Rudanella lutea DSM 19387: one gene and its partner. The protein of the gene in region 1 interacts with the protein of each later gene in a pairwise test. Links are inferred from orthologs where the notes say so. Each region holds a gene or a part of one and is shown on either strand. Other genes may lie near its edges.

Region 1 (3,254 bases):
TGCACCCCCGGAATCAGCTGACTGTTGATGGGCCAGCTAATGTTTCCCAACTCAAGGCCTTGAATGATGCTTTCGTTCTTGGGCGTAAAATCAGGAATCGAAGGCGCTCCCAGCCCCTGCGTGAGGTTACGCCCATTGGGCAAGCCACCGGGTAAACCACCAGGCAGTCCGCCGGGCAAACCGGGTGGAAGCAGGCCCTGCGGTTTGTAATTCAGCTTGAGGGCATTCTCAAAGTTAAAGCTCGCTTTGGTATCGAAGTTGGCCAGCATACCGAGCCGCTCACCAATCTTACCATTGAAGTTGATGTTGATCTGCTCGTTGAAGATAAAGTTGCCCTGCCGCCGTTGCTGTACCGGAATGGCCGGGTTGTCGATAAACTGATGCAGATACCCAAAGTCGAGCATCACAAACCCATTGGGTTTAAAATCGACCTGCGAACCACCAAACAACCGGTCGACCACAGGCGGCAACTCCAGTTTGGGAAGCAACCCACGCCCCCGAACGGCACTTTGTCCGTCGCGCTGCGCACTGTAATCACGCCAGAGCGACTGCTGTGCGCGCCCGTTTTGCAAACGCTGATACTCACTAAATGGAATACTCTCGGCCGGCCGAAACGGCAATGTACCGACGCCCGGCGTGGCCACGCCGGGCGGGTTTGTATTGGAGACCGGAGCCTGTGGAGAAACACCGGGCGTCGCCACGCCCGGCGTACCGACGCCCGGCCGTACCTGTTCGTAAACCGACAGGCGATCACGGCTGTCGAGCCGAATATCGGTCGCTACGCCCTGCGGGTCGCGCAGGATAAACGGGGAGCGGGATGTGCGTTCGGAAAACCGGGTGGCGTAGCGGTCGGGCCAGTTAACGGTAGGTCGCCGATTGGCCGAGCGGGCCGCCCGAATGCTATCGGCGCGTTCCTGAGCGGCCAGACGGGCATTGGCACGACGGGTCGAGTCGGCCTGTTGGGCTGCCTGAGCCGCCGGGGTGGTATTGCGCCGGGGTACGGTTCCGCGCCGACCGCTTTGGGCCAGTGCGTTCGTATTCAGCACGCTAACGGCCGAAACCCCCAGCGTTGCACACAGCAGCCATTGGGCCACAGCCTGCCGCCTGATCCGGCGTTGAAGCGTAGTCACAGAGGTAAACAAGAAGTCGTGAACAAGGTAAGGGTTCACCATTGGTAATGCGTCAAATCGGTGGTGTGACAGATCACGATACGGCAACTGCACAGGTCTTCACTTCAAACGGCGAACATCGTGCCAATCGTATAAACAGGGAACAATGAACAACGAACAATGAACAGTTATCAACGAACAGTGAACAACGAACAATCCGGTACTCAGAAAGCGCAGATGAAAAGCAGTGTATGAGCTTCTAAAAAAATAATGCACTAATCATCAACAACAAAGGATCACCATTTAGCGCCAACTGTTCACTGCTCGTTGTTCGCTGTTAGTTTTTGGTTGTCAGCGCAGTGCCCGACGAATTACGTCTTCAACGCTCAGGTCGGCACCATCGGCACTTTGCAGAATAGAATCGACATTTTTCTCGGCCAATGGGCGCTGAAAGCCGAGGGCCATCAGAGCAGCCAGGGCTTCTTCGCGGACGGGATTAGCACCCGCCACCTGCCGGTACGTGGGCCCGTCGGGGATAACACCGGCCTTCTTCATCTTGTCTTTTAACTCCAAAATAATACGTTGGGCCGTTTTGGCACCTACCCCTTTGATGCTTTGCACCACCCGGACATTCTCCGACAAAATAGCCATGCGGAGGTCAGACGGGCTCAGGGCCGACAAGGCCATCAGGGCGGTATTAGGCCCCACCCCCGACACGCTGATTAAGTCCTGAAACAGGGTTTTTTCGTCGCCACTCGCAAATCCGTAGAGGAGTTGGGCATCTTCCCGAAAAATATGGTGGGTAAACAGCTTCACCTTGTCGCCCCCGCCGGGAAGTGTTGAGTACGTGGCCAAAGAGATATGAACCGCGTAGCCTACGCCTTTCACGTCGATGATAGCGTAAGTTGGCTCTTTGTAAGCCAGCGTTCCGTCTAAGTATGCAATCATGCCTTAATGGCGTCTCGTTTAGAGGGTTACTAATCGGTAAATATACACAAAAAGGGGGAGAATAACCCAACGTATACTATACCGGTCTGCAAGCCATGACAAAGATTATGCCTCTCCATTTATGACACATGTTGAATCCGAAAATTTTTAAACTTTCCTGAATTGAATGTCGTATATGGAATATTCCATTCACAATCATTACTTTCTACCATGGCCCCTATTGCCCGCCTGCTTGTTGTTGAGGATGAAGTTAAGGTCGCTACATTTATTAAAAAGGGACTCGAAACCCAGTCGTACTCTGTTGATGTAGCCTATGACGGCCGCGAAGGCAAACGGCTTTTCTCGTCTGATGCCTACGACCTAATTGTGCTCGACGTAAACCTCCCCTTTTTGAGTGGCCTTGAGCTGGCTGAATATATCCGCAGCAAGAATGCATCCCTCCCTATTCTGATGCTGACAGCACTCGACACAACCACCGATAAACTGTTGGGTTTTGAAGCCGGTGCCGACGATTACCTGGTGAAACCATTCGAGTTTCTGGAATTAATAGCTCGGGTGAAAGCGCTTCTGCGTCGGCACAGCGGTCCGGCCGATGGACGGAAACAAAAACTACAATTCGCCGATCTTGAATTGGATCTCGACGCCAAAGTGGCCCGCCGACAAGGTGACGTCATCGAACTGACCGCCCGCGAGTTTACCTTGCTCGATTATTTGATGCAGAATCCGGGCCGGGTTGTTTCACGGATCGATATTGCTCAACATGTATGGGACATCAATTTCGACACGGGCACCAACGTCATTGACGTATACGTAAACTATTTACGTAACAAAGTTGACAAGCCTTATAACCAGAAACTGATTCATACGGTCATTGGCATGGGCTATGTCCTGAAAGATAAATGAACGTTATCCTGACTATTCGCGCCCGACTTGCACTCCTTTTCACGGCGGTTGTGTCGTTGTTGCTACTCATCTTTTGTCTTCTGATTTATACCGTTGCAGAGCGTTTTCGGCAGCGCGAATACAAAGAACGGCTCCGCGAAGAAGCCCTCACGTCTGTGGAGCTCCTGTTTGGGAAAGAAACGATCAACCCCGACCTGTTTAAACTCCTCGACAGGAACCAGATGACAGTTCTTAATCAGGAAGAAATCATTATCTACAATCATCGCAACCAGATTATTTATGAAAGCGGCTCCG
Region 2 (3,321 bases), 1.4 Mb from region 1 along the record:
GCGATACGAATGCTCTGGGCAATGGCCCGCTTCTTGGGCGCACCGGTTTTTTCGTTGGGTAAGGGGAGTAAATGGAGCGTATAGGGTAAGTCGTTCACTAGTTTCTGAACCACCGCTACGGTATCGTCGGTGGAGGAGTCGTCGGCGACAATCACCTCAAATCGGGTGTAGGTTTGCCGGGCCAGATCGGCCAGCAAATGGGGAAGGTTAGCCGCTTCGTTACGCACCGGAATCACGACCGAAATAAGCGGTCCGTCGGTTAGCGGTGTCGTCTGAGCGTATGGAATACGTCGCCAACCCCACCAGAGAGTTAGGGTCATGAAGACGTACAGGACGCTGATGATGAGCAGAATAGTCGTAATCATGTAGTTCGGGTGCCTGCCAGGCGGATTCGCCAAACGCCCACCAGCCCCACCAGCACCGGAGCCAGCACATTGACGATCCAGAGCGTGAGCGTAGCGGCTATCAGCAGAGGGGCGGGTAGGTTATACGGGGCAAATACCCACAGGGCTGCGGCCTCGCGCACGCCCAAATCGCTCAGCCAGTTGAAAGCGGGCGTGATGGTTTTTACCAGAAACACCAGCCCGATGCCCGCCAGCAGATCGGCCGGGGGCAACGACAGACCGTAGAGGTGCAAAACGAGCAGAAACTGAACCGAAAAGGTCAGGTAACGGCCCGTTGCAGCCCCAAAAGCGGCCAGTAACTCACGGCCAGTGTACTGGGCTGCTACGGCCCAGTATGCGCTAAATCGGTTCAGGAAGGGCACATGACCCGACCAGCGCAGCAACATCGGCCTGATGTTGGCCAGCAGAACCCCCAGCCCGACCAGGGTCCAGAGGCCAATGGCCAAGGCCCGTGCCGCCGTGCCGTCGCGTTGGGGTACCCGGTCGATGTAGAGCGTCCAGGCGGGAGCGCCCAGACAAATGGCGACGTAAAACTGCATCCCGCCCGATACCAGGGCCGCCCCAATAGAGTCGGCCCGGCGCGTTGAGCGGAGGGAAAGCACTCGCCCGACCGTATCGCCTACGCCGGTCGGAATCGCCATGCTCAGGGCCAGCCCGGCCAGTACACCCCGGTAAGCGTCGGCGAATGAAATGGGCTCTATCCGCCGGACGAGGCCTTGCCACTTGAGGGCTTCGAAGCCCCAGTTTACGGGTGTAAGCAATAGCAGCAGACTTACCCAAAAAAACGGGTTGGGCGCTTGAGCCAGGGCTAGCCAGATCACCCCCAGGTCGGCGGGTTGGCGGCTAAGGGTGTAGACGATGTAGGCAATCAGGCCCGATAAAACGGCCATTTTAAGCCCAAACGCGATTTTTTTGTCTTCTAAACGCATCAAAGCGGTTCCGAAAGCGTTACCTTGCACACATGGCTTTACCAACTGCACACAATACGGAAAAAATTATCCTTGGCGTTGATCCCGGTACGCAGGTAGCGGGTTACGGCGTCATTGCGGTGCAAAACGGGGGCGTCATGCGGCTGTTGCAATACGGCGTTGTTCAACTGAGCAAATATACAACCTACCAGCTGAAGCTTCAGAAACTGCACGAAACCATGATCCGGCTTATCGAGCAACATAAGCCCGACGAAATGGCCATCGAGGACCCGTTTTTCGGGAAAAACGTGCAGTCGATGCTCAAGCTCGGGCGGGCGCAGGGGGTCGTGATGGCGGCCGCTCTGTCGCGCAACATTCCGATTGTCGAGTATGCCCCGCGCCGGGTAAAACTATCGGTCACGGGCAACGGTAACGCGTCTAAAGAACAGGTCTCGCAAATGGTTTCGCATCTGCTCAGAGCGGAACTTGACCCGCAATTTTTCGATGCGACCGACGCGCTGGGTATCGCTATCTGCCACCATTTTCACGCCAATGCCCAGCCCGTAGTGTCGAGCAAGAAAACCAAAAAAGGGGCCTGGGGTGCGTTTGTCAGCGAGAATAACGATCGGATTCTGTAAACGTCAACGCCATAGCGACACTGTCGACAAAGCTCCCGTCGCGGTTGCGGGTTTTGTTGCGGTAAACGCCTTCCCGTTCAAACCCAAGGCTCTCGTATAGCCGCAACGATGCTTCGTTGGTGGCCCGGGCTTCCAGCTCGACCCGCCGGATGTCGGGAAACGTCTGCCGGACATCCCGCAAAAACTGACTAAACAACGCTTTGCCAATGCCTCTGCCCTGATGCCGGGGGTGCACCACAACCGTGATACCGGTCAGGATGTGCGTAAAGATGCGTAACCGGTATCGCTCCCCATGAATTTCGCCCATCAGCTCGCCCGCTTCGTCGGTGACAACCCGTTGCAGGCCCACGGGCGGCTGCAGGTTGAGCAACGACGCGATGTAGGCATCGGTAATTTCGTCGGGCATACGGGCTATGCCGTTGGGGTCTTGGGCAACGGCCCGGTGTAGGGCGAGCAGGGCAGCCTGGTCGGCCGGGGTGGCAGGGCGAATGGTCATACGTGGTAAACGGAGTAAGCACAAAATAACGCCTTCTAGCGTCGGTGTTGAAAAGTTTTCCGTCTGCATTGGGGGTAACGTCCAAAAAAATCGTCTTCACGTTATACGTACTTCAGCCTGCCTATGCCTTTTTCTACGTCATCAGAAAATGCTTCCTCGCCTTCGGGGCTTCCTGCGCTGGGAGGGCAGCCAGATATAAGCCGGGCGGGCACCGATCCTGACTTTTTTGTTCGGCAGGCGTTTGCCAAAGACCCGACGCAGGGGTGTGCGCTGCTATTCCGGCAGTATTACCGCGATTTGTGCAGCCATGCTGTGCGGTTCGTGTACGGGCGCGATGTGGCCGAGGATATCGTCGGGGAGGTATTTCTGACGTTCTGGCGCACCCGTGCCTACGAACACATCACCAGCAGCTACCGGGCTTACCTCTTCCGTGCCGTGCGCAACCGGGCTATCGACTACCTGCGGGCCGAGTTTGGCCCCATCGAATCGTTACCCGATTCGCTCGACGAGCTGACCATCACCGCGGGCTACGATCAGCCCGATCGGATTATTTTTCTGGATGAACTGGTGCAACAAATCGGGGCGGCCGTCCAAACGCTACCTCCACAGGCACAGCGCGTGTTTATGATGAGCCGATTTGAAGGCAAAAGCCAGGCCGACATCGCGGCCGAGCTTCAACTCACCCCCAAGACAGTCGAAAATCACCTGACACGCGCCCTCGGGCGGCTCCGCAAGGCCCTCCGGGGCGAATGGCTCGTACTGGTTCTGGCTTGCGGGCCCGGTCTACATTTGCTTTCACGTTATTTCGTACCCACCAATGGATAACCCGATTCAGCCCGAACTGCTTCAGACGTACCTCGATGGGCGGGCTACTC

Evidence for each region.
Region 2: the proteins of ruvA (region 1) and ruvC interact in binary tests that used the Escherichia coli proteins (3 or more experiments, as listed by UniProt). The link is inferred for Rudanella lutea DSM 19387 from one-to-one orthologs.

What each region holds. Positions count from the first base shown.
Region 1 is NZ_KB913013.1:1,996,708-1,999,961, forward strand. Bases 260-3,191 are described here. They hold ruvA (Holliday junction branch migration protein RuvA), read right to left. Parts: upstream 2,058-3,191; coding sequence 1,461-2,057; downstream 260-1,460. Other genes in these bases: sov (T9SS outer membrane translocon Sov/SprA), read right to left, coding at 260-1,172; RUDLU_RS0108230 (response regulator transcription factor), read left to right, coding at 2,268-2,960; RUDLU_RS0108235 (HAMP domain-containing sensor histidine kinase), read left to right, coding at 2,957-3,191. Also shown: more of sov, read right to left, coding at 1-259; more of RUDLU_RS0108235, read left to right, coding at 3,192-3,254. UniProt on the Escherichia coli protein: The RuvA-RuvB-RuvC complex processes Holliday junction (HJ) DNA during genetic recombination and DNA repair.
Region 2 is NZ_KB913013.1:595,636-598,956, reverse strand. Bases 159-3,157 are described here. They hold ruvC (crossover junction endodeoxyribonuclease RuvC), read left to right. Parts: upstream 159-1,365; coding sequence 1,366-1,950; downstream 1,951-3,157. Other genes in these bases: RUDLU_RS0102625 (RNA polymerase sigma-70 factor), read left to right, coding at 2,570-3,157; RUDLU_RS0102630 (GNAT family N-acetyltransferase), read right to left, coding at 1,922-2,446; RUDLU_RS0102640 (lysylphosphatidylglycerol synthase transmembrane domain-containing protein), read right to left, coding at 362-1,333; RUDLU_RS0102645 (glycosyltransferase), read right to left, coding at 159-365. In the rest of the region: more of RUDLU_RS0102645, read right to left, coding at 1-158; more of RUDLU_RS0102625, read left to right, coding at 3,158-3,271; RUDLU_RS26825 (FecR family protein), read left to right, coding at 3,264-3,321.